Regions from separate parts of the Bacillus lumedeiriae genome, predicted to be linked through region 1. Evidence: riboswitches for the same ligand, from Rfam matches in the RefSeq annotation. Region 1 holds a riboswitch; each other region holds the start of a gene.
What was found. A riboswitch is a leader RNA that binds a small molecule or an ion and turns the genes downstream of it on or off. The one in region 1 is predicted to bind lysine.
Positions count from the first base shown of each region.

Region 2: it holds a riboswitch for lysine, as region 1 does, so the genes downstream of both, QYG89_RS12665 (Na+/H+ antiporter NhaC family protein) here and QYG89_RS10120 (cysteine hydrolase family protein) in region 1, are expected to answer to the same signal.
Region 3: it holds a riboswitch for lysine, as region 1 does, so the genes downstream of both, QYG89_RS06230 (amino acid permease) here and QYG89_RS10120 (cysteine hydrolase family protein) in region 1, are expected to answer to the same signal.
Region 4: it holds a riboswitch for lysine, as region 1 does, so the genes downstream of both, dapA (4-hydroxy-tetrahydrodipicolinate synthase) here and QYG89_RS10120 (cysteine hydrolase family protein) in region 1, are expected to answer to the same signal.

Region 1 is NZ_JAUIYO010000006.1:107,899-115,837, forward strand. Features, by position in the region: gene QYG89_RS10110 (TetR/AcrR family transcriptional regulator) at 722-1,381, opposite strand; gene QYG89_RS10115 (APC family permease) at 1,584-2,942, opposite strand; gene QYG89_RS10120 (cysteine hydrolase family protein) at 2,959-3,675, opposite strand; lysine riboswitch at 3,954-4,138, opposite strand; gene QYG89_RS10125 (ECF transporter S component) at 4,381-4,914, shown strand; gene QYG89_RS10130 (hypothetical protein) at 5,024-6,067, opposite strand; partial or broken gene QYG89_RS10135 (zinc-ribbon domain-containing protein) at 6,164-6,235, opposite strand; gene QYG89_RS10140 (malate:quinone oxidoreductase) at 6,498-7,939, opposite strand, start outside.
Region 2 is NZ_JAUIYO010000011.1:29,534-37,472, forward strand. Features, by position in the region: gene sufU (Fe-S cluster assembly sulfur transfer protein SufU) at 1-385, shown strand, start outside; gene sufB (Fe-S cluster assembly protein SufB) at 407-1,804, shown strand; gene QYG89_RS12650 (DUF72 domain-containing protein) at 2,264-3,109, shown strand; gene QYG89_RS12655 (bifunctional metallophosphatase/5'-nucleotidase) at 3,122-4,525, shown strand; gene yunB (sporulation protein YunB) at 4,586-5,338, shown strand; lysine riboswitch at 5,405-5,589, shown strand; gene QYG89_RS12665 (Na+/H+ antiporter NhaC family protein) at 5,707-7,281, shown strand; gene QYG89_RS12670 (sodium-dependent transporter) at 7,566-7,939, shown strand, end outside.
Region 3 is NZ_JAUIYO010000003.1:10,200-18,138, forward strand. Features, by position in the region: gene QYG89_RS06200 (YitT family protein) at 1-286, opposite strand, end outside; gene QYG89_RS06205 (DUF2935 domain-containing protein) at 647-1,438, shown strand; gene QYG89_RS06210 (permease prefix domain 1-containing protein) at 1,654-2,517, opposite strand; gene QYG89_RS06215 (PadR family transcriptional regulator) at 2,533-2,859, opposite strand; gene QYG89_RS06220 (CynX/NimT family MFS transporter) at 3,323-4,540, opposite strand; gene QYG89_RS06225 (FadR/GntR family transcriptional regulator) at 4,540-5,235, opposite strand; lysine riboswitch at 5,575-5,753, shown strand; gene QYG89_RS06230 (amino acid permease) at 5,853-7,295, shown strand; gene QYG89_RS06235 (flavin reductase family protein) at 7,628-7,939, opposite strand, start outside.
Region 4 is NZ_JAUIYO010000007.1:95,817-103,755, forward strand. Features, by position in the region: gene QYG89_RS10900 (amino acid ABC transporter ATP-binding protein) at 1-180, opposite strand, end outside; gene QYG89_RS10905 (amino acid ABC transporter permease) at 177-833, opposite strand; gene QYG89_RS10910 (basic amino acid ABC transporter substrate-binding protein) at 914-1,753, opposite strand; gene dapA (4-hydroxy-tetrahydrodipicolinate synthase) at 2,172-3,059, opposite strand; lysine riboswitch at 3,189-3,370, opposite strand; gene QYG89_RS10920 (hypothetical protein) at 3,616-4,383, shown strand; gene QYG89_RS10925 (ferritin-like domain-containing protein) at 4,580-5,074, opposite strand; gene QYG89_RS10930 (hypothetical protein) at 5,443-6,240, shown strand; gene QYG89_RS10935 (cation:dicarboxylate symporter family transporter) at 6,402-7,679, opposite strand; gene QYG89_RS10940 (response regulator) at 7,931-7,939, opposite strand, start outside.

The sequences.
Region 1 (7,939 bases):
ATCTATCGCTATCATCTAATGACAGACTGTCCTTGAGATCAGATGTATGCGATTACATTTAGGTCATCACTTTGTCCCGCCATTATATAAATCCCATTTAACCTTTTAACATTTCGTTAAGTTCAATTAGTCATCCATCTCAGCCCCTTTTTTGTTTGTTATAAAACGAATGAGAAAACACCCCCATAAACACATTCTCAAAAAAGACGTTGTTCTTTTTATGAACGTGTTCTTTAATTGATAATATTCATAATAGTCAAAAAATATTTCTTTGTCAATTTTAAATTAACCACCCAGCCATTTAGCGCATCATATAGACAGACTGCTCCCCACTTATAGGGACATCATTAGGAATATGCCAATATACAGCGTTAAGAAAACCCCAATATAAAAAGCCCAATTTCTCAGGATTAAAATTGAGAAATTGGGCTTTTGGGTTCTCCTCCGTTTTAGGATAGATATGGCATAGAACTCTATTTTTATGACTAAGCGAACACGGAGGTCGAGCTCACTAAAGAGGAAAAACAAAAAATTCTAGGGACGTGAGGAAAGAGGAATACGCTAATTTACCGCCATCACAAATTTGGCAGATCAGTTATTTTAGAATCTGGCTTTTACTTCATGTTGCAGAAACAAGATATGAAGAAGCATTGAGGGCAAAACAAAAGACAAGCGAAGCACGATCGAGAAAAGAGAATGAATCGATCATCATCCGTAAATATTAGCCCTTTGACAGCTTTTGTGCCACTTCCTTAATATATCTTACGGTTATCTCTATCGCTTCTTCTTTTTTATAACTGCTCCTGTTATTCAAGAGTGTCGACATCATACCTTTCCATAGAAGGATGATCATATTATTTACATCTTCTATATGTTCAGAGCGGATATCATGCTTCTTCTCAATCTCTAAAAACATCTTGTTTCTTTTACCTAGGTTAGGCTCAAAGAGTGTAGGCTTGATTTCATCTGGTATCCCAATTAACTCACTGGGATATACAGAATAATAATGCTTAAGTAATTCATCAGGTTTTTCACCTAAATCTTCTATAAAGAGGGCATAATATATTTCAGGTTTAGAAAATGAATATTTACAAAAACATTCCCATGATACAATATATTTATCTAAGTAACTCTCTTCTTTACTCATATATACATTAACTTCGTGTACATAATCCTTAACGAGCTTCATTGAAGCAAAAAATAAAAGGTGCGACAGATCTTTAAAATAATTATAAATGGTGGACGTAGTATAGCCTGCTCTCTCTGCAACCTTTCGTGCAGTAACATTTTTAATCCCTTCTTCTTCGATAATTTGAACAGCTGCGTCAACAAAATATTGATACATTCTATTTACCTGTATTTGTTTACGTTTCGTGGCCATTTCTCTTCTCCTCAATTTTGCAAATATTGTGAGTTTATTATACAAGTTTATATGGATATGTACAAAACCTCCTATTTTTCATAACCTTTTTATATTTACTTTGCTACTGGCATGCTTCAATTACAAAAATAAAAGGACATGAACTCGAGTACTATCCCAAGTCCATGTCCTATAAAATACCTTCTTAATACATTGTTATTAATCACAAATTACGAATGCTTGGCGGCAGCTTTTTAAATCCTTTTGTCGTAATCAGCGCATAGATCAAGCCGATGACCATCCAGATTAAGCCTACTTTTAACGTCATTGGTGACAAGTTAATAAATAGATAGAAACAGATTAAAAAACCTAAGCCCGGAATGAGTAAATAACGGAAAAATTTCTTTTCTTTTTTACGAAAATAGTAATACACGATGACAGATAAGTTCACAAACATAAACCCAGTGAGACCGCCAAAGTTCATTAATTCTGCAACAAAATTTATTGGCAGGACAATCGCTCCAACAATACTCATGCTGCACATTAATAAAATATTATTGATCGGTGTTTTATATTTAGGATGTAGACGTGTAAAGAATTTTTTCGGCAATACTTCATCACGCCCCATGCTAAACATTAAACGTGAAGCACTCGCTTGACCTGTTAAACCCGCTGTCAAAGATGACACGATAATAGCTACTGTGTACAGTGTCGCAAGAATTGCACCGCCTGCTGCTTTCGCAACATCAAATAATGCTGTATCTGCTGAGCTAAAACTGTTTACATCCGGCCATACAAGCTGGGCAACGTAAGCTTGCACGATAAAAATCACCCCGCCGATTAAGCAGGAAAGAATGGCCGCTTTCCAAATATCATCTTTGGGATTTACAGCTTCTTCAGATAAGGTTGTAATAGAATCAAAACCTAAAAATGAGAAACATGCCATCGCCGCACCTGAAATAATGGCGGTCATGACAAACTTTTCGCTTTGAAAGAACGGAGTAATCGATACTAGTGCGGATGCACCGTCCCCACCTACAATTGTTTTTATACAAAAAATCACAAATACAACAACAACTATTCCCATAAACAATACTAATAGCTGGTTCGTTTTCGCTGCCATTGCAATTCCAAGAATATTTACTGTTGTAATAATACCAGCAATGATCAATACCCATATCCAATAAGGAATAGATGGAACTAATGCATTAGCATAGGACCCGCCTACCATAAAGACAATTAACGGTACTAGTACATAGTCCATAAACATGGCCCAGCCGGCAAAAAAACCTAAATGTGGATGAATGGCACGTTGTGTATACGTATACGTAGATCCGGAAATAGGAAATGCAGCAGCCATCCTTCCATAACTATAGGCAGAAAACATCATTGCCACCATGGCGATTAAATAAGCTAGTGGCAGCATACCGCCTGTTGACTGTGCTGCAAAGCCATATATATAAGCGGGCGCAATGGGCGTCATAAAAGCAATTCCGTAAATCACCAAATCCTTCAGAGTCAAGACACGCTTGAAATGAGAAGCCGAACTGACGTGATGTGAATTCATTTGTACATTACTCATTTAAAAGGATTCCTCTCTATCTTTGAACGACTGCACGTTGTTCCATTTCCTCTGAAATGAGTTGAATGGTTTCGTCGGTGCTCATTACTTGGCAATATATTTGGTTCATAATCATGATTTCTGCATCATGTAATTGTTGTGTAGCAGCAGCACACGCATCTTCTACTAAAATCACTTCAAAACCAGCATCGGCTAAGCTGCGAACCGTCGAAGCAACACATTGGTCTGTGACAACCCCTGTACATACAATTGTTTCAATGCCCATGTTTCGAAGTAAAAACTCATAGTTTGTACCGCTTAACACACTATCTGTTGTTTTATTTACTACGATTTCATCCTCTAATGGTTTTAATTCATCAACCATTTCCGCACCTGGATCACCGATTGGCAATAAAATGTTATTCCATCCCGGGCGGCGCTGTACCGGAGAACGGTCACGTCCATCCTTGTGATGACAGGCAATACGTCCGAAAGTGACTTCTAATTGATTAGCACGGAAAAAGTCTAGTAGTTTTTTATTGTTTGGAATCGCTACGTGATCAATGCGATCAAAGAAATACTCCCATTTATCGAACATTCCCTTTTCTCTTGCAATTTGAGCATCCAATCCATCACGGCTAATAAATTGATTCTGCATATCAACGATTAAAAGTGCTGTTTTTTCCGGATCTAATTTCATTTTCCCTTCATCAGTTGGAATAAATTCGTAATAAAGTGTTTGTTGATTTTCCATAATAATCTCCTTCGTGTTAGCCTTTACAAGCTGTATTTTTTTAAAAATAAAAGGCGATGTTAATGACTAGTGTTGATGCTGTCCTTTTGTTGATTGAAGCGGAAAGCGAGCGCCCCGGCAAAAATCAACAGGTAAGTTTAACAAAGCCTAATAAAAAAAGAGATTCCCCGTTTATACTAGGGAATCTCTTGATGGCAATAAAAAAGACTATATACCTTCTCCGAGATAGAACCCGGAAATCGATGTAGTCATTCCAAATTCCTCACCCTTTTATCTCTTTTTGAGATAGCACAACTTAATAAATCGGGAAATTTATTAAGACAGTTCTGTAATTATTCATTACAGACCCAATACATAATGGCGAGAACTCATTACATACTTCGGCGATATTTCCTTCTGCATAGCTTCTTCATCTTCTCGGACTCCACTAAGCACTAATAAATATCGCGCCTCTACCTCACAGTCATAAGCAGTGAGGCTATTAAATTATAGGAATAATTATATAATTATAACTATTCAAATGTCAAACCTATATTTTCATAGACTAAAACTTGTTTCATTGAATTAAGAAAGTTATATTCATAAATTTTATATTATTCCACAAAATCAATGTCATTGTTTTGCTAGGTAAATAAATAGGATTAGGTATTTATTAAGTATAAGATTAGGAGTATGATAATAGGTAAAAAGGAAAGAGGGCATCATATGGATTCAACATTCTCACCAGCAAGAACAACCAAAACAAAAACGAAAACCATTGTTATCAATGCGCTTTTCATCACATTAACCCTTGTAGCCACCATGTTTATCAACATAAGACTCCCAATCATGGGAAATGGAGGCCTCATCCATCTCGGTAACGTGCCTCTTTTTATAGCCGCTTTCGTTTTTGGCAAAAGAACAGGAGCGATCGCAGGCGCCTTTGGAATGGGCCTCTTTGATCTTCTCTCTGGCTGGACAGTTTGGGCGCCGTTTACATTCGTCATCGTAGGTACGATGGGCTTCGCAGCTGGTCTTATAGCCGAGAAGGCACCCGGCAAAAGAGCAGTCGTATACACACTTGCGATTGTCGCTGCACTCATTATAAAAATCGTAGGCTACTATTTTACTGAAGTCATTCTTTATAGTAACTGGATACAGCCATTCGGCTCCATCCCAGGCAACGTGATGCAAGTTGTTCTAGCTGGAATCATTGTTTTACCGCTTGTAGGACGCTTAAAGAAAATTTCCGGAAAATAGAGAAAAAGAAGAAACGTGCTTCTAGTGCAGATTCACTAGGGGCACGTTTCTTCTTTTCATACTCAAACGCCATTAAGATATTTCCAAACAAAGATACGAGATAAAGCATTCAATATCCTTTTCTAAGCCAATACTCTTCCCACTCTTTATACCGATGATTCCTCTGACCCTGATCATAATCAATGATGGCACGACTAGGGTCAATCCAGCGAATCATTTGATTTTGATAGAAATAGAAACGATTTTCAATTCTGCCTTTATAAAAAAAGATAAAGAAAAGCGTTTCGGTATCATCATAATAATATTCCATTGAGCCTTCTGGTGTTATTTCAATCACTTTCTTAATGATCCCCCGGCTATTTCTAAACACTTGCTTTTTATGCCCCTCCATTGAGAGGGTGTCTCGTTTAGTCATAGAGGAAATTTGACTATTAATAGCGTTATATTCGGCTCTTATATTCTTAATGATGGGCTCAACTTCACCTGGATGTACTGTTGTGGTCTCTTCTTCTTGATTCAATGAGTAAAGTGTTGGGTTGCCGTATATAATCTTTGTGACAGGTGACTCCATTTGACTAGGAGAATAAAAGATAAGTTCTGAGTCCTCTGAAGCATAATATAAATAAAACAATCCGTCTTTATCCTTTCCCTGTTCAAAACTTACATGTTCATCCCCATCACCTAAGGCTTTTTTGATTTCCTGAAAATTATATTTCGAAGAATGAACAGGCTTTAATTCTGCAGCATAATTCAAGCCGTTATTTGGAGAAATAGTATAAATGACGTCCTCATACTCCAGCAAAATATCCTCATTGCGGACATATTCTTTTAATGGTTTACCAAATTGGCGGATTAATTCATCTTTTGATGTACCAATCTGTAAAATCCCCATTAAATTACCAGTACTCAATTCTTCTAAAAGATGAAAATCCGGTAAGGTATGCAGTTTGGGATCTGTCGCATGTGTCGTTTTATTCGTATCGGATTTTGGAGGCGTACTATTCTTGCCCACTGGCACTTCCTCTTCCTCATTATGTTGAACTGAATCCTTCACTGCGCCGGGTTCTTTTTTTCCATCAGCCATCAGATAAACGCCTAAGATAAGAAAAACGATACCTACCGTGGAAAAAATAGCAATAATCACTCCCTTCACAGTTTTTCTTCTCGTTCCTTTTAAAACAGTTCTATTTTCTTCTGATTCCTTTGAACTAGTATTTAAAAGCGGCGGCGGGTGGGGAATCACAAATTTTGTCCCACACATTGTACAGAAGGTCTGTCCTTCCTTTACACTTTCACCGCACTTTGTACAAATTGGCATCATTCTTCCTCTCCTTTACGGCACTCAGACAGCGATCATACGGCCAAATAGATCTAGTTCTATTTTATCAATTTATGGTGAATTTTTCATTAATAGAACAGATACACTGCCATGTTTGAAATGGATCCCCAAATAGGAAAAAGACTTCCCACAAAAAGTGAGAAGCCTTTTTCAATAGAATAACAGAACATGCATTCCACATTCATATACGCTTAATCTTTGAGATGCTGCATTTAGGTTACAGCTTCAAAAAATCAGCACTCTCTTATAATGCGCCTTCGCTCGTTGTCTGTAACGGCGATTTTCCGCTTAGACGAAGCGCCTTCTCTGTTGAAGCATGAATTTCGTTGAATAGTTCTGGGTTTTCCGCTAGTTTCATGCCATAAGAAGGAATCATTTCTTTGATTTTTGGTTCCCACTCTTTGGTATATTCTGGGAAGCACTTGTTGATTACTTCAAGCATAACGTGAACAGCTGTAGAAGCACCTGGAGAAGCACCAAGTAATGCAGCAACCGAGCCGTCAGCAGCACTAACTACTTCCGTACCAAACTGAAGTGTGCCTTTGCCGCCAGCTTCAGTGTCCTTAATTACTTGTACACGCTGACCCGCTACCACGATATCCCAATCTTCGCTTTTAGCATTAGGAACGAATTCTCGCAACTCTTCAATACGCTGCTCTTTAGACAGCATTAATTGTTGGACCAGGTATTTTGTTAATGCCATGTTTTTTGCGCCTGCCGCTAACATAGTGAAGAGATTATTCGGTTTGATGGAAGCGAATAAATCCAGGTTAGAACCAGTTTTTAGGAACTTTGGTGAGAAGCCGGCAAACGGTCCAAACAGCAATGATTTTTTGTTGTCAATATATCGTGTATCAAGATGCGGAACAGACATCGGAGGGGCACCAACGGCAGCTTTGCCGTACACTTTTGCATGATGCTGTTCTACAATCTCTGGATTGTTACATGCTAGGAATAGTCCACTTACTGGGAATCCTCCGATATGTTTACTTTCAGGAATACCCGTTTTTTGTAATAAAAGCAAGCTTCCGCCGCCTCCGCCGATAAAGACAAACTTTGCCGCATGACGTTCAACTTGACCGCTGGCATTACGCACTTTTAATTCCCATAAGCCGTCACTCGTGCGTTTCATATCATCCACCTTATGTTGATAGTGGACATCGACACCCTGATCTTTTAAGTGATCAAACAACATACGTGTTAACGCGCCAAAGTTGACGTCCGTTCCAGAGTCAATTTTCGTTGCCGCGATAGGCGTTTGTGATGTACGGCCATCCATAATAACTGGAATCCACTCTTTTAGTTTTTCCGGTTCATCAGAAAATTCCATTCCTTTGAACAAGGTATGATCCGAAAGCGCCTCAAACCGCTTTTTTAAAAACTTCACATTTTGTTCGCCTTGTACTAAACTTATGTGAGGCAATGGCATAATAAAGTCTTGCGGATTACGGATTAGATTGTTATTTACAAGGTGAGACCAAAATTGTGTTGAAACGTGAAACTGTTCATTAACATTGATCGCTTTAGTAATATCTATAGAGCCATCTGATTTTTGAGGAGTATAGTTAAGTTCACACAGTGCAGCATGCCCTGTTCCTGCATTATTCCATTCGTTAGAGCTTTCCTCTCCCGCTTCGTCAAGCTTCTCGAATACTTTAATTTTCCAGTCGGGTGCCAATTCCTTCA
Region 2 (7,939 bases), on a different contig from region 1:
TAAAAATCCGCGCAATAAAGGGCAGATGGAAGATGGCAGCCTAACCGTTGATATGAACAATCCGACGTGCGGAGACCGCATTCATCTCACTATGAATGTGGAAGATGGGAAAGTAACAGGAGCAAAGTTCGATGGAGAGGGATGTTCTATCTCTATGGCTTCCGCTTCAATGATGACACAGGCAATCAAAGGAAAAGATGTGGAAACGGCATTCAAGCTTTCCAAAATTTTTTCCGAAATGATACAAGGCAATGACTATCCGGATGACCTGGACCTTGGCGATATTGAGGCGCTGCAGGGAGTAGCAAAGTTTCCTGCACGCATTAAATGTGCGACGCTCGCATGGAAGGCTATGGAAAAGGGCTTGTCTGAAGACGAAAAATAAAAATAACAGGAGGAATCGATCATGGCTAAAAAAATGCCAGAAATCGGGGATTACAAATACGGTTTTAGAGATAAAGACGTATCCGTTTATCGTTCAGAGCGCGGGCTGACTCGTGAAATCGTTGAGGAAATCTCTAAGTTAAAAGGTGAACCCGAATGGATGCTCGACTTCCGTTTAAAATCACTCCAACACTTTTACAATATGCCGATGCCGCAATGGGGCGGAGATTTGTCTGCGTTAAACTTTGACGAAATTAATTACTATGTGAAGCCGTCAGAACGCGCGGAGCGTTCATGGGATGAAGTGCCTGAAGAAATTAAGCAGACGTTTGACAAGCTTGGTATCCCAGAAGCCGAGCAAAAATACTTGGCTGGTGTATCCGCTCAGTACGAATCTGAAGTCGTGTATCATAACATGAAAGAAGATTTAGAAGAACTTGGAATTGTATTTAAAGACACAGACTCTGCGTTGAAAGAAAATGAAGACATTTTCCGTAAATATTGGGCAACAGTGATTCCGCCGACAGACAATAAGTTTGCGGCATTGAATTCAGCCGTTTGGTCAGGCGGATCATTTATTTACGTACCACCTGGCGTCAAAGTAGATACGCCTCTGCAAGCTTATTTCCGAATTAACTCGGAAAATATGGGTCAATTCGAACGTACGCTGATCATCGTGGACGAAGGCTCTTCGGTACACTATGTCGAAGGCTGTACAGCGCCGGTTTATACAACGAACTCCTTGCACAGCGCCGTCGTTGAAATCGTCATCCGTAAAGATGCTTATTGCCGTTATACAACGATTCAAAACTGGGCAAACAACGTTTTCAATCTTGTAACGAAGCGGGCAGTATGTGAAGCGAATGCAACAATGGAATGGATTGACGGCAACATCGGTTCAAAATTAACAATGAAATATCCAGCCGTTATTTTGAAGGGTGAAGGAGCCCGCGGTTTAACGCTATCTATCGCTATTGCAGGCAAAGGACAGCATCAGGATGCAGGAGCTAAAATGATCCATCTGGCGCCAAACACATCTTCAACGATTGTATCGAAATCGATTGCCAAGCATGGCGGGAAAGTAACCTATCGCGGAATCGTCCATTTTGGGCGTAAAGCAGAGGGGGCGCGCTCGAACATTGAGTGTGATACACTCATTATGGACAATCAATCTACATCAGATACGATTCCATATAATGAGATCTTAAATGACAATATTTCACTTGAGCACGAAGCGAAAGTGTCGAAGGTGTCCGAAGAACAACTATTCTACTTGATGAGCCGCGGTGTTTCTGAAGAAGAAGCAACAGAAATGATCGTTATGGGCTTTATCGAGCCATTCACGAAAGAACTTCCAATGGAATACGCGGTTGAAATGAACCGCTTGATCAAGTTCGAAATGGAAGGTTCGATCGGTTAATCTTTTAAATTAGAAGAGGGTGTCCCCAAGAGTATAACTTTTAGGGGCATCCCTTTTTGTATGGTTCTTTAAACTTGTCCGTTGATTTCCGTTCCAGGCGCTTCGCTTTCCGCGGGGCAAACGGTGAGCCTCCTCGTCGATAAAGCTCCTGCGGGGTCTCACCTGTTCGCTTTCCCCGCAGGAGTCTTTGCGCCTTCCACTACAATCAACTCAGTGAAAAATAATCGTTTGAACTTTATCAAAAAAATCTAAAGAAAGACTGATCCCAAAAAGTTGTTGTTAACGACCTTTTGGGGTCAGTCTTTTTTTATGTAGGAAAAAAGCGAACAATCCATTCCAAGTACCCAGCAAACTTTAAATGTTTTGTCCAGTTAAACTGAATCTATTCGTTTCCTGTTTGAATGAATAGGAAGTAAGGAAAGGCTGTTATATGATAGAATAAAGGTGAGGTGAATACGGATGTTGTACGTCGGTGTGACTGGATGGGGAGATCATGATTCGCTTTACAAAGGTGGCATTGCTTCCCGTGATAAATTAAAAGAATATGGCGCCCATTTTCCGACGGTGGAAGTGGATTCGAGTTTTTATGCGGTGCAGCCGCTGCGGAATATGCAAAAGTGGGCCGATGAGACACCAGAGACTTTTCAATTTATCGTGAAAGCGTATCAGGGGATGACAGGACATGAACGGGGAGAGATCCCCTTCCAGTCAAAAGAAGAAATGTTTCAAGCCTTTATTGAATCGCTGGCCCCGATGAAGGAAGCGGGCAAGCTAGCCATGGTATTGTTTCAGTTTCCGCCGTGGTTCGACTGCCAGCGCAAGAATGTCGAGTATTTGCGTTATTGCAAGGAGCGGATGGGGAATCTGCCGCTTGCTGTTGAATTCCGTCATCAGTCATGGTATTCGGCCGCCTTTTTAGAAAAAACGATGACGTTTTTGGAAAAGGAAAAATGGATTCATACCGTTTGCGATGAACCGCAGGCTGGAGAAGGCTCTGTCCCCATTATTTTACAAGCGACAGATCCGGAAAAAACACTTGTGCGCCTGCATGGCCGCAACAGACAGGGCTGGCGCAAGCAGGGGAATAAAAACTGGCGGGACGTGCGTTATCTATACCGCTACAATAAAAATGAATTAAATCAATGGATCGACTTTACTAAAGAGCTTCAAAAGCAAAGTAAGCAAGTCTATATGCTGTTTAATAACAACTCAGGCGGAGATGCCGCTGATAATGCTAAGCAGTTTATTGAATTAGCTGGCTTGGAATACGAAAATCTAGCCTCACGACAGCTTGATTTATTTTAAGGAGGGCTGTGGATGGAACGAAGAGAAAGCCTAAAGGAAACCATTCACATTTATCATACAAATGACTTGCACAGCCATTTTGAAAATTGGCCGCGGATCCGCGGTTTTTTGAAAAAACGGAAAAGATGGCATGAGGAAGCAGGAGAAAGTGTATTCATCTTTGATATTGGTGATTATGTTGACCGCTCGCATCCAATGACCGAGGGTACACTTGGTAAAGGAAACATTGCATTGTTAAATGAAGCAGGCTATGATGCCGTGACCATTGGAAATAATGAGGGAATCACTTTGCCGAGAGAAGGACTCGATATTTTATATGAGAATGCTCTGTTTCCGGTCGCATTGGCCAATCTTTTCTACGATAGCGGTGAGCGTCCAAAGTGGGCTGCTCCTTCTTGTTTATTTGATTTGCCTAATGGAATGAAAATGGGGATCACTGGGGCTACAGCTTTTTTTTCAGGAGCATATGAACAGCTTGGCTGGAAATTGTCTCCGCCTGTTGAAGAGTTAAATGCACAAGTAAAGGAATTAAGCAAAGAAGCGGATATTATTGTGATTCTTTCTCATCTAGGCATTCATGAAGATGAACGTATTGCGCATGAAATTCCCGAAGCAGACGTTGTGCTTGGGGCTCATACCCACCATCTGCTTCACGAAGGCAAAGAAGTCGATGGAACACTGCTGGCCGCTGCTGGCCGGTTCGGCTATTACGTCGGTCACGTCATGATTGAAGTAGATACAGAAACGAAGCAAATCATAGCTAAAAAAGCACGTGTCTATAAAACAGCGGAAGAGTTATCGGCACCAGTGGACGAACAAATGGAAATTGATAAGTACATAAAAGAAGGAAAGCAGTCGCTTAGTCAGCCGGTCATCTCTTTGCCTGCTCCGCTTTCGAGCGATTGGTTCGCCCCTTCACAGCTTCCAGGGATTCTTTGTGAAGGACTAAGAGAATGGTGTGGAGCGGACGGCGCCTTTTTAAATGCTGGTCTTCTCTTAGGAGGATTGGAGAGCGGCACCGTGACGAAATATGATATTCACAAGGTGCTTCCTCATCCGATTAACCCATGTCTCATTGAACTTTCAGGGACGGAGCTGAGGGAAATATTAAAGCAGACGACAGATGATAAATGGCCTCATATGGTGATCAAAGGGCTTGGTTTTAGGGGACAAGTGATGGGTCGCTTTGTGTATGATCGGTTAGGTATCGACATGGACCGCTACTTATTTACAATTGATGGAATAGAGATTGAAAATGATAAACTGTACAAGCTGGCTACGGTTGATATGTTTGCGTATGGACAGTTTTTTCCGCAAATTTATCGCGCACCGGTAAAAAACCATTTTATGCCGGAATTTTTGCGTGATGTGATGGAGTGGAAGCTTCTTCACCTTGACTTTCACCTGGAAGAATAAACTTTATTGCATGATCCTTTCTTTTTTTAGCATACATTAGCTAAAGAAGGAGGGATTTTTTTGGCTGCACAAAAAAGGTGGAGATCTAAGAGAGGGCCGCTCCCTCTGCGCTACGTGTTTTTAATTACTCTTGTCTTATTTACTTTTTCAACTGCTGCGAGCCTATTTATCATCAATAAAAATGTTAAGCCAACATTGATTGGCTATGCTCATGCTGAAACGAAGAAAATTGCTGCGATGGTGATTAACAAGGCAATTAATAAAAAAGTCGCCAGTGTGATGGATATTAACGATATTATTGAAGCTGATCCAAACAACCCTTCTACAACGAAGCTAAATGCAAAAATTATTAACCGGGTGATGGCTGAAACGACTAACCTTGTTCAGCTAAACTTAAAAGAGGCAGAGAAGGGAAATCTACAAGCATTGGAACTATGGTCTGATGTAGAGATTGAAACAGAGGAAGAAGAGAAAGCGGAAGGCATTGTCTACTATGTTCCGCTTGGGCAAGTAACGAACAATGCTTTACTTGGAAACTTGGGTCCAAAAATTCCGGTTCGCTTTCATGCAATCGGTGAGGTCACATCTAATATAAAATCAAACATTAAGCCATATGGCATTAATAATGCGTATGTAGAAGTATTTATTGAAGTAAAAGTGAATGTGCAGATTATTGTGCCGTTCGCCACTGAAATGACGACAGTTACGCAGGATATTCCAGTAGCGATGGGAATGATTCATGGCGATGTTCCGGATTTTTATAACAGCGGCGGAGGAATGTCGCCTTCTATCGAATGGCCTTCAAAGAAATAGGGCTTGGCAAAGGGAGGAATAATTGATAGTATTTGAGTAGTAAATTAAATAAACCTTATCAAAATCCGGTGGGGTAGAGGCTGCAAAATTGATGAGTAAACAGCGTGAGGATGACAACAAAGACCGCGGTTGAAAGGTGATTTTGCCGAAGTGCCAAAAAGGTGTCATCCTTTTTGGGATTGGGGTTATCTTGAATAAGGATAACACTCTTATTGTAAAGAACTCGTTTGCAATAGGGAGCTACAGATCGCGATGGAGAATTGACTTGCGTTACAAAAAGTAATGATAGTTTTCTCTATCATTACTTTTTTTATTTTCAGCATCTGTTTAAAGCTCATTCTTATGCAGCATCGGGGGAGGAGAACATCATGGAAAACACAATTTTTTCATTAATTCCGCCAGTTTTAGCCATTGTTATGGTCATCTTAACGAAGCGCGTCCTTCTTTCGTTAGGGGCTGGGGTCTTTGCTTCAGCATTGCTGCTGGCAAACTTCCAAGTTGGCGAAACGTTCCGTATTATGTGGGGAGCGTTTTCAGGTAATATTTACGCAGATGGAGAATGGAGTACGTGGAATATATATATTATTATTTTCTTGCTGCTCTTAGGGGTCATTACAGCCTTTATTAACATTTCCGGTGGAAGCCGTGCGTTTGGTGAATGGGCTGTCCAGCGGGTAAAAACACGTGCTGGCGCTCAAATCATGTCTGCCCTTCTTGGGATTCTTATATTTATTGATGACTATTTTAATGCTTTAGCAGTGGGGCAGATTTCTCGGCCGATTACCGACCGTCAGCGTGTCTCTCGTGCAAAGCTTGCCTATATTATCGATTCGACATCAGCACCTGTTTGTGTCGTGTCGCCAGTTTCGAGTTGGGGAGCATACATTATCGGTATTCTCGGTACCGTTCTTGCTGCTCATGAAGTGACTGAATACAGCGCTTTTTCTGCATTTATTCAAATGATTCCAATGAATTTCTACGTGTGGGCGGCGCTTGGTCTCGTGTTTTTGACTGCTTGGATGCAGTTTGATTTCGGACCGATGAAAACACATGAAGAGCGGGCGGTTGTATTGGGAGAAGTGATGCCTCCTGATCGTGAAGCACCGGGAGAATTAAAGGAAGATTTGCCTGTGAGCACGACGGGAACAGTTGGTGATCTTGTCTGGCCGATCATTGCATTGATTATCGGAACTATATCTGCAATGATGTGGACGGGGGGAAAGGCGACGGAAGGCCATGTAACGATTTTAAAAATCTTTGAAAATACCGACGTCTCTAAGTCATTGTTGTATGGTGGTTTAATCGGTCTTGCTGTTGCGATTGCTATGTTCCTGAGGCAGAGTTTCGTTTTACATGGCGTCAATAAAAATGTATTCGGCATCGGTGTATGGGAAGGGATCAAATCCATGCTTCCAGCTGTCTATATTTTATTTTTTGCCTGGACGATCGTTACTCTCATTGGTGACCTTGGAACAGGCACGTATTTAGCTGGTCTTGTTCAACAATCGAATATGAATGTTGGTTTGCTTCCATTTATTTTATTTATCGTAGCGGGGATCATGGCTTTTTCTACCGGTACTTCATGGGGATCTTTCGGAATTTTGCTTCCGATTGCCGGGGAAATTGCGGCTGTTTCGGATGTATCGCTTATCCTGCCGGCCATGGCGGCTGTGTTAGCCGGCGCCGTATTTGGTGATCACTGTTCACCAATTTCGGATACGACCATTTTGTCATCTACGGGAGCAGGAAGCCATCATATCGATCACGTTGTGACGCAAATTCCGTATGCTCTGCTATCAGCTGGGGTTGCAGGGATCGGCTTTTTAATGTTAGGTTTTCTTCACAATACGTGGCTCTCACTTGCTGTGACGCTTGGATTGTTAGCCGCTGTCACTTTAATCATGAAGCGGAATCATTCACTAAAATCGACAATGGAGTCATAAACGTTAAACGCCGGCTATTGCCGGCGTTCTTTTTTAAAAGGGAAAAACTCTTTCTATGAATAATATATAAATGATATGCATATAAAGTTTATTGTGGGAGAGGATGAAGAAACAAAGAGAATCGGTCGGAATTTTGGAATAAAAAGTTATTTTCATAAAATAAAAAATAGTTTACTAATTAACTTCTCCCATTTATAATGAGTAAGACGCATTAAGAATTTTTTGAAAATACTGTCTCTTTAAGAGGCGAAACAGGAGGGATTTATGTGGATCAGCAGCGTCCTATGTTTGGTTCCAGAGCTGGTTTTATTTTTGCAGCTGTCGGCTCTGCTATTGGCTTGGGCAACATTTGGCGTTTTCCGGCAGTTGCCTATGAAAATGGAGGAGGCGCCTTTTTCCTGCCATACTTATTCGCCTTGCTTACAGCTGGGATTCCATTGCTTATCTTAGAGTTTACGATTGGCCACAAATACCGCGGATCGAGCCCGTTATCTTTTGCCCGTATGAACAAAAATGCGGAATGGCTCGGGTGGTGGCAAATTGCTATTTCATTCGTGATCGCTACTTATTATTCAGTTATTATTGGCTGGGCCTTATCGTATACGGTTTTTTCTTTTAAATTATCTTGGGGCAAAGACCCGCAAACGTTCTTATTGTC
Region 3 (7,939 bases), on a different contig from region 1:
CCGTTGATACTTCGACGATTGGAATAACATACAAACTAACTGAAACCGCTAAAACTGATACTATCGTGTAGCAAATAAAGCGCTTTCCAAGTTTAATAAAGCCAATAATCAAAAGCGGCAAATTCAGCAGCAAGTTCACCACACCCGTATTCAAAGGGGTGATCAATCCAAACATAATGGCGATGCCACTTAGTCCGCTGCTCAGCACCTCATGTGGAATTAAAAAAAAGTTATAAGCTACTCCTACTAAAAATGAGCCAAATAAAATAACAAAAATGTTCTGCATCCCACATCCCCTTCTTTCATCCACTATTTGGTGAACTTTATTATAAGTGAAGAATTGGGAATTTCTGAGATGATAGTTTTTTCTGAAATAGCTGACAGATGTCGCTAACCGTCTGACTTTTTCTTTTTTCAATATAAAAAATCTGATCCGTATCTGTTATATTTTTGCATGCATTGATCGAACCGGTCCAGATTCCCTATTCCTGAAGACATACACCCTCTTCTTTACTTATTTGTTTATGTTGAACTGCCACAATAAGATTCAAGTGAGATCAGTCACTTAGCTTGTCCAGACATGTTTTCATAAATAGACGAATACCTTAAATTAAAATACAGCTTTCTTAACAGGAGGTATCCGCTTATGGCAGACATGTTCGTCAGCCGCTCGTTAGAAGAAATCCGCTTCTGGTCAAGAATTATGAAAGAGCATGCATTATTTTTAAGCTTAGGTTTTAGCTATACTGACAAACAACTCATTGAAGAAGCGCAGCACTTTATTGCTTTGTTTGAACGAATTGAAGAGCAGCTGAGCCAATACTCCAACAACTCTGATCCTCAGCAAATTAGAGCGTTTAATACGCATGTCTGCCAGGCTGCTACAGCGATCTGGGCGTATAAAAGAAAAGTCCTTGGGCTTACACTGCAATGTAAAATCAGATCAAACAACTTTCCTCTCTTAGTCGATCACATCAGCCGAGAGGCCGCTTATTTCGCCAACCGCCTGCAAGATTTAAATGAAGGGAAGCTCAAGCCGCTTCCTGAAGCCATTATTAAAGAGAATGTGTTCTTTCTTAGAATCATGGCCGATCACGCTAAATTCATCGGTCACTTGCTCGACCCGTCAGAAAGAAAACTCGTCGACCAAGCACGGGAATTCAGCCATGACTTTGACCAATTACTCTTCCAGGCGGTTGATCTCGATTCAATGAGACCGCAATCAGAAACCGTGCCGATGCTCGATCAGTTTCTAGATCAAAACCGTGTATCCGTCGCTTCTTTGAGAGATTTCAAGAAAGCCGCGAGAGATTTGATTGAAGCCTGCAAAATTAAAAGTAACATTCACCCATTGCTTGCCGATCATACTTTCCGCGAAGCTGAACGCTTCCTGCATATTATTGATCAATTCGAAGCAAGTTTGACCGCAAAATCATAAAGTGTGCATATGTTCGTGCTTCCCGCTCACAAACTAAAGGTGATCACTCGTGCACAAACTCGAAAAACCAGCGCAAAATTTATGTACATTTAAAAAAGAAGGTATTCCAAAGTCATCATTTTGGGATACCTTCTTTATGTTATTCTTTGTTTTAGAATATGACGGGCTATAATGATGATCCTAAACCCGATATTCACCTTTTCTGACCTGTGCTTTTATAAAGCATTTTTCTTCCTAAACGGAATCGCCTCCATCAACACTTCGATGCCCGCAGCGAAGATAAAGACAATCCATGCGTACTTCCAACTGATAGAAAAGCCGAGAATCAAGAATAGAGCAAAGGCAAAGATCCACAATGCACCAGAAATACTGCCGCGTATCATTTGATACTCTGGATCGTGATATTTCGCCATGTATTTCATCCATTCTTCATTTCGTTTACTCCGGTCTTTTTCTGTCAGACCAAGAAACGTGTAAAGGCAAATAGACGGAATGGCGAACGGCAGCAAAGTGGCGATCCATTCTCCATTTCCAGTCGTTCCTTGAAAATACACAATACCTGACGTAAATAAACCAAACAATAGTCCCCCCGTTGCCGCTGAGTAGCCGGCTGCCCGCATTGGTTTCATTCCAAATTGATACTGCGATTCTTGAGTGAGTCCTAAATAAACGAGTGCACTGATTGAAATAAGCACGAACGGAAATAGAGTAGAAATGGTGATATAGTACTCTTCCATTTGAAATTGGACGAGCAGTGCGGTAATGATACCAAATAACAACATCCCCACGCTGATAACATAGCCAAACACATGCACTTTCGGGAGCGGCTTTTTATTATACATATGATCAATCACTTCGCACCTAGCTTTTACGCTAATATCCTCTGCTACTTTTGTTACATCTCCAAGTTCACTGATCGCTTTCTGAAAGGCTTCTTCCTCGTTCATTCCCGAATGAATCGATTCTTGAATTCTTTCTTGCAGGTTCACTTCCACTTCTTCCTTTAATTCTTTTAACTGATCGGATTCGGGAAAATCGGCAAACACTTGCTCAATATATTGTTTCACCTGATTCTTCATGATTTCACAACCTCTCTATAATAATTTATCGATCACGCTTTTCGTAAATTCCCAATCGTCACGGTTTCGTTGATAAAGAGTTTCACCAGAGGAGGTAATGCTGTAATACTTTCTTCTGCCTCCCTGCGTTTCGCTTCCCCAGTAAGAAGTCACACACCCATCCTGCTCAAGCCTTCTAAAGCTTGAATAAAGTGTCGCCTCCTTTAATTCATACTGCCCCTCGCTTTTCTCGATAATTTTTTTATAAATTTCATATCCATAACTGTCCCCTTCCTTTAAAATTCCGAGAACAATCGTATCTGTATGGCCTCTAATTAAATCCGACGAAATCTTCGCACCCATATACGTCCCTCCTACAACTACACTATACTTCATATTACTATGACAGTCAAAGTAATATTACAGGCATTATTTCTTTGCAGAAAAGTTCATTCTCGACTTTGCTGCATTAACAGTCTAGTTTGCATGAACCCTCAATCAAATATTTACCGTCCTCCCCCGTCACTGTTTGGCTGGCCCGTAGACTACTTTTCTAGTTATACCATTCCACTGCTTTTGCTCTCTTTCTTTATTTTAACGGGCGATACATGGCTGCAAGCAGTGGAACACAAAAAAGCTTCCCATCGCCGATCAACCATCGGTTACAGGAAGCTTTTTTAACTTGATATAAAAAATGGGCATGCTTTATACGTGGATTTTTACATTTTATGAGCGGCGATTACAACTTTATGAGCGGAAATCAAAACTTTCTGCACGCTCTCGTCCATTTTGTGCGCGTGATTCATAAAAATATGCGCACCGCTCGTCAATCCGTCACATATCCCTTTTTCCCAGCAGACATTCCGACTACAGAGATGAATGCTGATACTGCGGCAAGCATAACTAATGGAATCGTCCAGCTGTGGGTAAAGTCATGAAGCCAGCCCACGAAAACAGGACCGACAGATGCTAGGAGATAACCAAATGCCTGAGCCATTCCTGACAACTGCGCTGCCTCTTGGACATTTTTTGTACGCAGGGTGTAGAACATCATCGATAGACTGAATGCTGAACCCGCCCCGATGCCGATGAAAATGATCCACAACGGAAGAAGCAAGCCATCGTCTAGTAAAATACCAGCATATCCAGTGATGAACAGTGCAGACGTAATCACAGCCATTCCGCGCTGATCTTTCATTCGTCCGGCTAAGATCGGAACGATAAATGTAAACGGTAAAACAGCAAATTGCATAATGGAAAGCATCCAGCCAGCCGCATCCGCATCCAGCCCTTTTTGCTGCAAAATATCCGGCAGCCACGTAATAACAACATAAAACATGAATGACTGTAACCCCATATATAGCGTGACGTGCCAAGCGAGGCGTGAACGCCATAGCCGCCCACTTTTTCTAGTTCCTGCTGCACCTGTACTTTGCTTTCGCTGATGCCGTAATTGCGGAAGCCACAAAATAACCGCGATCGCGGCCAATACGGCCCATACGCTGAGAGCGCCGGACCAGCCAAACCCGGCAATCGAGGAGAGCGGCACACTAATACCTGATGCTATCGCTCCGCATAAGTTCATTGACACGGAATACACGCCCGTCATGACACCGATGCGTTCTGCAAAATGCTGTTTGATGAAACCCGGCAGTAAGACATTCCCGATCGCAATAGCCAAACCAATCAGCACTGTGCCGGCAAACAACGTGCTTACCCCCCCTGACGAACGAATCACTATCCCAGCGGCTAGAACGAGCAAAGAAACAAATAGCGTCAGTTCCATTCCGAAGCGGCGGGAAAGCCGTGGAGCAAACAGTGACAAGAAAGCGAAAGCAAGCAAAGGTACCGTTGTAATCGTACCAGCGATAGCATTAGATATCCCTAAACCGTCGCGGATTGCCGGCACTAACGGACCGACTGAAGTTAAAGGTGCTCTGAGATTTGCACCGATAAAAAGAATACCGATGACCAAAAGGGCCGTATGCCACCTTATTTTTGTTTTTGCTTGTTGGGACGATTCAATGACTTGCGGTTCTCCCATTATGATTCCTCCAAACTAGTAGTCAATACTTCTTTTAAATGCGCCATATATTCATTCACAGCTTCGGCTGCCTGCTCTTCGTTTTGCGTAACGATGCCGTCTACAAGCTTGCCATGAATGCGCTGATGGACATCCATATTAGGAGCCAGTTCAACGAGATTACGAACAGAAGAATGCAATGCATCCGTCATGTGATGATATAAATCGATCAACAAACGATTGTGAGCTGCATTTGCAACCGCCTGATGCAGACGGATATCCGCTTCGGCATAAGCCCGGTTATCTTGATCTCGGCTCGCCTGAAGACAAGCTTCCATATGCATGCGCAGCTGCCGGACATCTTCTTCACTCCGGCGGACCGCCGCTAACCGTGCAGCTTCCCGTTCAAGCGCATGCCTGACTTCTAATGTTTCCAGTAAATCCGACTTATACAGCCGGCGTTCAATGACCGCTCCGAGAATGCTAGATGAACAAACGCTGGTTCCACTCCCCTGCCTCGTCTGCAAAAGTCCGCTATGGACAAGAGCGCGCACCGCTTCCCGAAGCGTATTGCGGCTCACACCAAACTGTTCCATCAACTCCATTTCCGGCGGCAGCCTAGTACCGACTTCCCAAACGCCAGATTCGATTAACTCTTCCATCTGTAAAACAACCTGATCCACAAGCGAAACTCGATTCGCTTTTTCAATCTTCATTTCCACACCTCAAATTTGTAGGATGATTGGTTCATCCGAAAACTTATCATATGTAACATAAATTGTAAATAGCAAACAAGGCTCAAACACCAGATATTTCTTCTCAGTCTTTCAACCATTTTCATTCCCCGGCACTTACGATTGAGTAAGAGAACAGACAATAAACAAAAACCATTATTATTTTTTTACAATAACATTCTTGCCATTAGTGATTCCAAATCAATCTTTCAGAAACCTATCAAAATATATTTACTAAAGAAAACAAAGTAAAAAAATAACTATTGCAATATCAAAATTAATTAACTATAATTCTGATATCAATTGAATATTCCCATTCACCGATGGGATAGAGGCTGCAGCTTATAAAAGTAGAACAGACGAGATTCAATGAAATTTATGACTCTGCTTGAAAGGATGGGCTGCCGAAGTGTGGATCAATCATTGTTTATCCACGCTGGGGATGTTTTCGAACAGGAACATCACTGTCACGTTATGTAACGTGGAGAACTATCTTCGGAAGGATTAAACGGACTGATCAAACAGCCGTCGATCTTTTTCGACGGCTGTTTTTTTATCTTTCCTTTCAGTCTTCCTTCCTAGAAAAGGAGTGTACAACATTGGCGAATACATCAGCCCCAACCGAACTAAAAAGAACACTTAAAGCACGTCACCTGGCGATGATCTCCCTCGGAGGCTCCATCGGAACAGGCATATTTTTAGCGAGCGGCGGAGCCATTCATACGGCTGGACCAGGAGGCGCATTGCTCGCGTATACAGCGATCGGGATCATGGTTTATTTCTTAATGACGAGTCTTGCGGAAATGGCTGCCTACATGCCGGTTGCAGGCTCATTCAAAGAGTATGCAACAAAGTTTGTTGATCCGGCATTCGGCTTTGCTATCGGCTGGAATTACTGGTACAACTGGGCGATTACGATTGCTGCAGAACTTGCTGCAGTCGTACTGATTATGAAGTTCTGGTTCCCTGAAAGCCCTTCTATTATTTGGAGCGCACTGGCCCTTGTCATTATGTTTGGCTTTAATTACATGTCAGTTAAAGGGTTTGGCGAAGCGGAGTTTTGGTTTGCCCTCATTAAAGTGGTCACAGTTATTATCTTTATTATTACTGGATTTTTAATGATTTTTGGAATTATGGGCGGGGAATCGATCGGCTTTACAAACTTCACTATTGAAGATGCACCGTTCAATGGAGGATTCTTTACTATTTTGGGTGTCTTTATGGCTGCTGGTTTCTCTTTCCAAGGGACGGAACTGCTCGGCGTAGCGGCTGGAGAAAGTGAAAATCCGGAAAAGGCCATTCCAAAAGCAATTAACTCTGTCTTCTGGCGTATCCTGCTGTTTTATATTTTAGCGATTTTCGTGATCGGCCTGATCCTTCCATATACAGATGAACGTTTATTAAGCGACGCAGTTTCCGTCAGTCCATTCACACTCGTATTTGAACGAGCAGGATTTGCTTTTGCCGCCTCCGTTATGAATGCGATCATTTTAACCTCTGTATTATCCGCCGGCAACTCTGGCATGTACGCCTCCACTCGTATGCTCTGGGACTTAGCACGCGATGGAAAGGCACCAAAGTTCTTAGGTAAATTAGATAAAAGAGGCGTGCCGGTGAATGCCTTAATCGTCACAACGTTCATTGGCTGTTTTGCCTTTTTAACGACTTTCTTTGGAGATGGTGTTGTCTATGTCTGGCTGTTAAATGCTTCCGGGATGGCTGGATTCGTTACATGGCTCGGTATCGCCATTAGCCATTACCGCTTCCGCAGAGCTTATGTTGCTCAAGGCGGCGATGTAAACGAACTTCCATACCAGGCAAAATGGTTTCCATTCGGTCCCTTATTAGCATTGATCCTATGTATTTTCGTTATTTTGGGACAAAACCTCCAAGCCTTTACAGGCGGTGGAATCGATTGGAATGGCGTGCTCGTTTCTTATATTGGCCTGCCTCTTTTCTTAATCACTTGGCTCATCTATAAAGTAAAATACAAAACAAAATTAATTCCATTGCAAGACTGTGATTTAAGAAGAAAACATTGATAAACAAAAAAGCTGATCCTAAAAGGTCATTAAAAACGACTTTTTAGGGTCAGTCTCTGCTTAGATTAATTTTTTAATATGAATGTATCATTTTAGTGAACATGAGAGAAGTTCATCTTCTTACTTCAACGTTTTTTATTGTTTTCCAGTGGATGATGCCCATTTTCCCACAAAGTTCAAACGATAATTTTTCACTGAGGCGGTTGTAGCGGAAGGCGTGAAGACTCCTGCAGGGAAAGCGAAACGCATGGAACGGAAATCAACGGACAAGTTTAAAGAACCATACAAGGGGTGCCCTTAAAAGTTATACTTTTAGGACACCCCTTTCTCTATTATTTCCCACTATAAAACGCAGCTGGAATTGGACCGAAGAAGCGGCGGTGATAAAGCATTGGCTCTTTTTCTTTATGAATATGAATATCCGTCACTTTGCCAATTAACACTGTATGGTCGCCCGCTTCCACTGCTTGAAACGTTTCGCACTCCAATACCCCAAATGCCCCTTCAATAATCGGCAGACCGCTCTTGGACATTTCCCATTTACATTGACTGAAGCGGTCAATCCCTTTCGTTGCAAACGTTTTGCATAGCTCCTGCTGATTACCTGAAAGAACATGAACAGCGAACTTGCCGCCTTCCGTAAA
Region 4 (7,939 bases), on a different contig from region 1:
GATCAAAACATGTCCGCCTGTAATCGATTCAAGCATATTTAAACACCTTAAAAATGTAGACTTTCCTGATCCTGATGGTCCAATAACGACCACCACTTCCTGAGGTTTAATAGCTACATTAATATCTTTTAAAATTTCATTCGTGCCAAATGATTTTTTTAAATGCTTCACTTGAATCATTCTACTGCCAACCTTCTTTCAAGACGATTTAATAAAAGACTCATAGAAGTAGTTAACACAAGATAGATAAGTGCGACTGTGATATACGGCTCCCAGACAATAAAATAATTACCAGCCATTGCACGTCCCCAATACATAAGTTCAGGTGTTGCCACAATTGCTGCAAGGGAGGAATCTTTAATAAGAACAACGAATTCGTTCCCAAGAGGCGGGATCATTCTCTTAAAAGCCTGAGGCAAAATAACATTTTTCATTGCTTGAACATGATTCATACCCAAAGAACGGGATGCTTCCATTTGACCCTTATCAATAGACTGGATTCCAGCTCTAAAAATTTCAGCAATATAGGCTCCTGCATTTAAAGAAAGAGCGATAATTGTGGCTAAAATCCCATTAGTATGTCCAATCAAAAGGGGGACTACCCCAAAATGAACTAAAAATAATTGCACAAATAAAGGGGTTCCACGGAAAAATGTAATATAGCAATGAAAAAGAAATGAAATTGGCTTATTCTTTGACATTTTCCCTAATCCGATTCCTAATCCGAATAATGTCCCAAGTAAAGTCGCTACAATCGATAATCCGATTGTTAACATAGTTCCTTTCAAAAAGAATGGAATGTATTCAGCGATGAGATCAAAGCGAAATCCCATTAACCTACCCCCTAATTAAACTAAAATTGCGTAATACAATTTTTTAGAATTACGCAATTTTAGTTCTCTAATTATTAATGCTATTCTTTTAATGTTTCTAAATCTGGCTGTACCCCAAACCATTTCTCATATATTTTGGCATATGTCCCGTTTTCGATAAGCTTCGTAAGAGCTGCATCAAATTCAGCTTTTAGTGGGCTGCCTTTTTGGAACATCAATCCATAAAATTCATTGTCAAATCCTTCTTTATCTTCAACGACAACAAGTTTTTGATCTGGATTCTTTTTGACATACTCTTCGAGTGTAGCATTGTCAGCAACAGCTGCATCAGCTCCGCCGCTCGTCAATTCCAAAATAACTAGATTATTATTTTCGAATTTTTTAACATTTGGATTGTTTTTCCCAAGAACTTTGTCAATAGCTGCCTGTCCGGATGCTCCGTTTTGAATGGCTACTACTTTGCCTTTTAGGTCAGCTATACTTTTAATATCACTGCCTTCAGGAACTAAAATCTTGTTTGTTGATAGAAAGTAAGGAACTGAAAAATCATAGGTTTGCTTCCGGTCCTCACTGATTGTAATAGCAGATAATCCAAAGTCAGAAATGCCGTCTTTAATCTCAAGAAATAACGGTTCCCATCCTAGATTGACGAATTCATAATCATATCCTGTTTCTTTTGCAAGCTCCACCAATAAATCGGCATCAAATCCTACAATTTTACCGTTTTCAATTGATTCAAATGGCGGATAATGCGCATCTGTTCCAACCTTTAGTTTTTTCTTACCTTCACCAGATGATCCATTACTCTCATTATTTGGCTTATTATTGCTTGCGCTGTCCGTCTGCGTCGGGCTTGTCCCACAAGCCGCTAAAATAAGTGTGAAAACCATGACTAAAGCAAAAAGTGTAATTTTTCTCATCGAGCTACCCCCTAGACATTTTATTTATTTTACAAAAAACAAGAAGTGTAACCATTCGAAGTGAATGCCCCCCTTTAAATAATTATGTGTTTCTAAAGTACCTGAATCACTTGGATGAATTTCCGAATTTTCTGTATTTTCAGATATATGCATTGTACATTTAGACCTATATTTCCGCAACAAAATCTCTTTTGAATTCCTTAGTTGGTTAAAAATATGCTAGAAATGTTGAAAAAATATATGTTTACAAAAAAGAGAAAGTAAGAATCTCTAAAAAATCAAAAAACGGATTAGGCCTGCATTTCTTTGGGCCTAATCCGTTTGATTTATTCTTTGAAACAAATTTAACATGACTTACTTTTGTTCATGTTTAAATCCTTAATAATAAAACGTCTAATCTTTAAAAAATGTTATTTGTTTATGCGCTTTTTCCTTTTTCTACTAATTTCAGTGCTTGTTGCAAGGCATTTTGTTCTTCATCATTTAGAGGAACGATTGGTAAGCGAACATTGCCAACAGGGACTCCGTGTAGATTTAATGCTGCTTTTACAGGTGATGGACTTGGTGCAGCAAATAGTGCTTTGATGATTGGGAGAAGGCTGCGGTGGGCTAGAGCAGACTCTTGAAGTTTCCCATTCTTAAAGTGTTCAATCATCGTTTGCATTTCATTCCCAATAATGTGAGAAGCAACCGAGACCACTCCTATGCCGCCAATCGATAACACTGGTAAAGTTAAACCATCATCACCGCTGTACAATGAAAAATCTTCAGGTGTTTGGCTGATGATTTCAGTCATCGCATCTAAATCGCCGCTTGCGTCTTTAATTGAAACGATATTTGGAATCTTTGCAAGGCGAACGACCGTCTCAACAGACATATTGACAACACTTCGCCCTGGTATATTGTATAGCATGACCGGTAATGACGTGGATTCAGCAATCGCTTTAAAGTGTTGATACAAACCTTCTTGAGATGGCTTGTTATAGTAGGGAACAACGAGCATAATTCCGTCTACCCCGGTTTTTTCCGCAAGCTTCGTTAAACTGATCGAGCCTCTTGTGTCATTGGAGCCAGTACCAGCGATGACAGGAACCCTTCCGTTTACTACTTCAACTACGAATTGGAACAATTTTACTTTTTCTTCCGTCGTTAACGTAGGAGATTCTCCGGTTGTACCGGCTACCACTAAACCGTCCGTTCCGTTGTCAATTAAATAATTGATTAAGTTTTTTGCAGCATTAAAATCAATCTCACCATTTTGATCAAATGGGGTCACCATTGCAGTTAAAATTTGTCCGAAATTCATTACTTCTCCACATCCTTTATCATTTTTATAACATAGAGGGAGAAGGGCAATTAGTAATTAACGCAAAAAAGCAGCAACGGGGCTTCGCTGCTGCAGTAGAAACAATTATGTAATAAAAATTATTTCTGCGCGTAAGATAGCCCTCCATATAGTTTCCTATATGACAATTCTGTATTTATTCAATAACAGAACCAGCTTCAAGAGAAATGAGATTCTTTTCAGCTTCGGCAAATTCCCCTTTTCACAATCGTCATTGGACCTCATTCATCCTCCTATTGTGTACTAATGGTCTTTGCGCCTCTATCCTTACTTCAAAAAAATATTGAAATAAGTAAATATTCAATTGGATTAAATGATATCAGTTTTCTCGCTTGATTACAATGAAAAAAAGCCTTAACTATTGATAATGTTTCGTTATCCTTCTGTGATATCTGTCATCTATTCTTTATCTGTTTGTTCTTTGTATATAAAGTAACTATGATACGATTAAAAATATGAGCTTAATTATTCGTATTATTTAATATAACGTTACAGGAAAAGGGAAAGAGGGAACGTTGTGAACACAGATCAAGCATTTGAGCTGTTAAGGGATGCAGGAGTAACAGAAGATAGGAGCATTCAAACCGTTAAACGATGGCTGCGTGACGGGAAGATTAAATATGAAGGAGGAAAAGGGAATAGAAAAAACGGATACATTATTGACGACACAGATCAAGTACTTGACCTGTTAAAGGATGCAGGAGTAACAGAAAGTATCGGCATTCAAACCATTAGACGCTGGCTGCACGGGGGCAGGATGAAATCCGAGGGGAACAGGAAAATCGAGTCAAGCATGGATGATACACCTTCAAAGCTGTTCACAAATGGTCGTATGGATCAAAATACGGACGAGATCATCCGCCGATTAAAATTAAAAATACAAGCACAAGATAAGCATATAAAAGGAATAGAAGAACTACATGAGGTTGCAAAAAAAGGAGTACTTCAGCAGCGTGATCAGTTGAAAAGAGAAGTTATCGCATTAAAAAATGATGTAAATAAATTACAAAATGAAATAAGGGATTTATTAAAACAAAATATTGAACTGCGCAATGAATGGAGAAAATTAAAAGAAAGTAAAAGAAATAAGTATCATTTCACCTCTACTACTCAATTAAATCATAAAAAGTTAGGGCTTTCAAAAATGGCCGATAATAAAGAAGTAGCAGCGGCATATAAAGGATTATTAAAACTCACTCATCCAGACCGCGGCGGCAATGCAAAGTTATTTCATTACATTAAGACTGACTACGACCATTTTAGAAACAGCATCGAAGGGAAATAACGGTTAATCTTTGAATGTCTTTCATATAAGAATGATTCGTACTTTATATATCCAGATGAAAAGTGCTTGATATTATGTATGCAGCAGCTATTGAATAAGAGTAGGTTCTTTCATAGGCCAGTTTCCCATTACGTTAAAGTAATGGAGAACTGGCCTCTTTTATTATTTTCTAAATTAACTAGCAAAAGAACAGAAATCAACCGCCTAATTTGGCTAATGTGAACAAATAATTATATTTCGTGGCGTGTTTCAGCTCATCTGTAATAATTTCGAATAACATTTGCTGATATACATAACCAGATAAGCATTGCTTGATTTTTCGATAGTTTTCTACAGCGCGGAGCTCCCCAAATAAAGCCGTTCTTAATCCTTCACTATAGCTCTCGGGTTGTTGGAAGGTCTCTTCTTCGGAAGGCGCTATATCTTGCCCTGTGTAACTACGGTAAATAAGTCTAAACATTTGGTTGTGTTTTCTTTCATCATCCCTTATTGTGGCGATCACGTCTTTCGCTTCTTGTGTCGGTGCCATGGCGATTAAGTGCTGATAGAACAGCTCATCTTCTTTTTCCCCTTGAACAGCCTTTTTTACGCGTTCTAACGCTGAGGGCAAACAATGCTGATCCATTCCTTGAGAGAGTGAATTTTGGGGCGGACTGTATTGCCTAAGCGGATAACCGTATGGTAGATACATGAAAAATCCCCCTTGCTTTATATTCATATGGGCAATATATTCACGCTTCCTGCTTTATGTGAGGGATTTATAAAATGTGAATTCAATAAAAATAGACTCATCGTATAAACCGATGTAAATATTTCCTTTATTGATTTAATGATGGAGAGTCCTTTTAAGTTTAGATCATATCAAAATCTTTTTTGAGAAGAGATTGAATGAAAGGGAAGAAAGTAGGGGTTTGTCTTTAACACTAATTACTTTTTTGAATATTATGTAAATAAAAGGCTGTGTTAATGACTATTATTGATTGAAGCGGGAGGCGGGTGCCTGCAGCGGAAGTCAATAGGCGAGTTTAACAAAGCCTAAGTAAAAGGGGGTGAGTGAATATGTATTTAGTTGGTTTCTATTCGCCAAAAGCAAAATCAGGTGTAACGGAGTTGTCTTTATCCATTTATAAATGGCTTAAAAGGAACACGTATTTATCTGCGGCCTTTATTTCTTACGGGACTTTAGAAAAAGAAGAGCCTTCAAATGAGCTTGTTCATGAATTCTCAAAGTTATCATGGGCAGAACAAAAAAGAAAAGTTAAAAAGATGAAGAAAGAATACGATATCATTATATATGATGCATCTAGTCAACTTTCCGAAGGAGTATTAAAACTATTACCGATAGTAGACAGGTTATTTGTCGTTGGTGAAGAACATAAAGATTTTGCAGTTAAACTATATCAAACGATTCAATTTAATAAAATCTTTGATAAAAGCGTAAAAAGTTTTATTTCACAGTTACAAGGAAATAAAACCGCCATTATCCGTGAAAATAAGGAAGGTCGTGTGATTGGCTTTAATTATTCAGAAAAAGAAGCAAATGATATTGGTCAAATGGTCTATACAGATTATGTTACTTATTATTTAGAGATGAAATTTATAGAGAAAAATAAAAAAATCTATAATAAAATTAGAAAAATTCCTAAAGAAGAATTGCACAAAGGCTTATATGAACTAGGGATTGATTTTGAAAAAGCACTGCTCTTTCATAAATTTATTGTTCTGCGGGAAGTGTTAGGTCAGGATTACAACGAAGCACTTGAAAGCCTTTTTCCACTTTTAATTCATTCCTCTTTCGATGAACTATTACAAAAATTTCAAAAAGAATTATATATTATTGCGCAATTTAAAATATAATATATCCACTGATCATTCCTCTAAAGACTCTTCATTTATATTCCTATAGGTAACATATTCAAATCTTTTGCTTTAGGTGATAGATTTATGTCATGCGGAAGAAAAAAGGGACAGACTTCATAGCCCGATGGCTGAGAGGTCTGTCCCTTTTAAATATAAAATTAAGCTGCTTTTTCTTTTTTAATAGAAAGGAGGTATTTTTGTCCTTTTAAGGAGTCGAAGCGGCCTTCCCATTTAGACATAACAACAGCTGCTAAAGAGTTACCCATTACATTTACTACAGTACGTCCCATATCTAGAATACGGTCGATTCCAGCGATGAAGGCGAGTCCTTCTAGTGGAATGCCTACAGATCCTAACGTTGCTAGTAGAACGACGAAGGATACTCCCGGCACACCAGCAATTCCTTTAGATGTAACCATTAATACTAACATTAATGTAATTTGTTGTGTAATACTTAAATCGATTCCATACATTTGGGCGATAAAGATTGCCGCAAGTGCTTGATAAAGAGTAGATCCATCCAAATTAAATGAATAACCGGTAGGAATAACAAAGGAAACGACGTCTTTTGGACAACCGTATTTCTCCATTTTCTCCATTATTTTTGGAAGTACAGTTTCTGAGCTTGAAGTAGAGAAAGCTAAGATGAGTTCGTCTTTTAAGATTTTGACAAGATGAATGACGCTTGTCCCGCACATCTTTGCAATAATACCAAGCACGACAACAACAAAAAAGAGCATGGTAGCGTATACACAAATGAGTAATTTACCGAGTGGAATTAATGACTCGACACCAAATTTTGAAACAGTAACACCAATTAATGCAAATACACCAAATGGAGCAAACTTCATAATTTGATTTGTTACCCAAAACATAGCGTCCGCTGTACCCTGAAAGAAGGCAAGGACCGGTTTTCCTTTTTCACCGATTGCGGCAATACCTAAACCGAACATCACAGCAAAGAAAATGACAGCAAGCATGTCGCCATTCGCTAATGCTTGGATGACATTACTTGGTACGATATTGACAAATGTATCAGCAAAACTGTGGCTCGTTACTTCATTTGTTGTTTCAACATATTGTTGAATATCGCCTTTAGCTAATTTGGACATATCGATGCCTTCTCCAGGCTTGATGATGTTCGCTGCGAGCAAACCGACGACAATGGCAATCGTTGTGACGACTTCAAAATAAAGAATCGTTTTTCCGCCAAGTTTCCCTAGCTTTTTCATATCTCCAGTTCCAGCAACACCAAGAATGAGTGTAGAAATAACGATTGGTACAACAATCATTTTAATTAAACGAATAAAAATATCTCCAATGGGCTGCAAATAAGTTGCAACTGCAGGGTTTCCATAAAAAATTGCGCCTACGGCAATACCTAAGGCTAATCCGACAAGAATTTGGTAAGCTAACCCAAATTTAAACTTTTTCATATAGTCACCTCTCCTTACATACTGAAAACGCTTACTGAATCTATACATCATTATAGGGAGGTGTTATTGAATCCGATAAAATCCGACAAACTTTTTAATAAATTTTTATTTTTTAGGCTATGTGAATGCCCCTTGTTGATTGAAATGGAAATCAACAAGAGAGTTTTATTTTATAAAGGAGCAACAAGCCCCCATCTCTGAATTGGCGCAATGGGGGCTTGTTCTATAAATAAAGTTTCATGACTAACCATTCAGCGGCC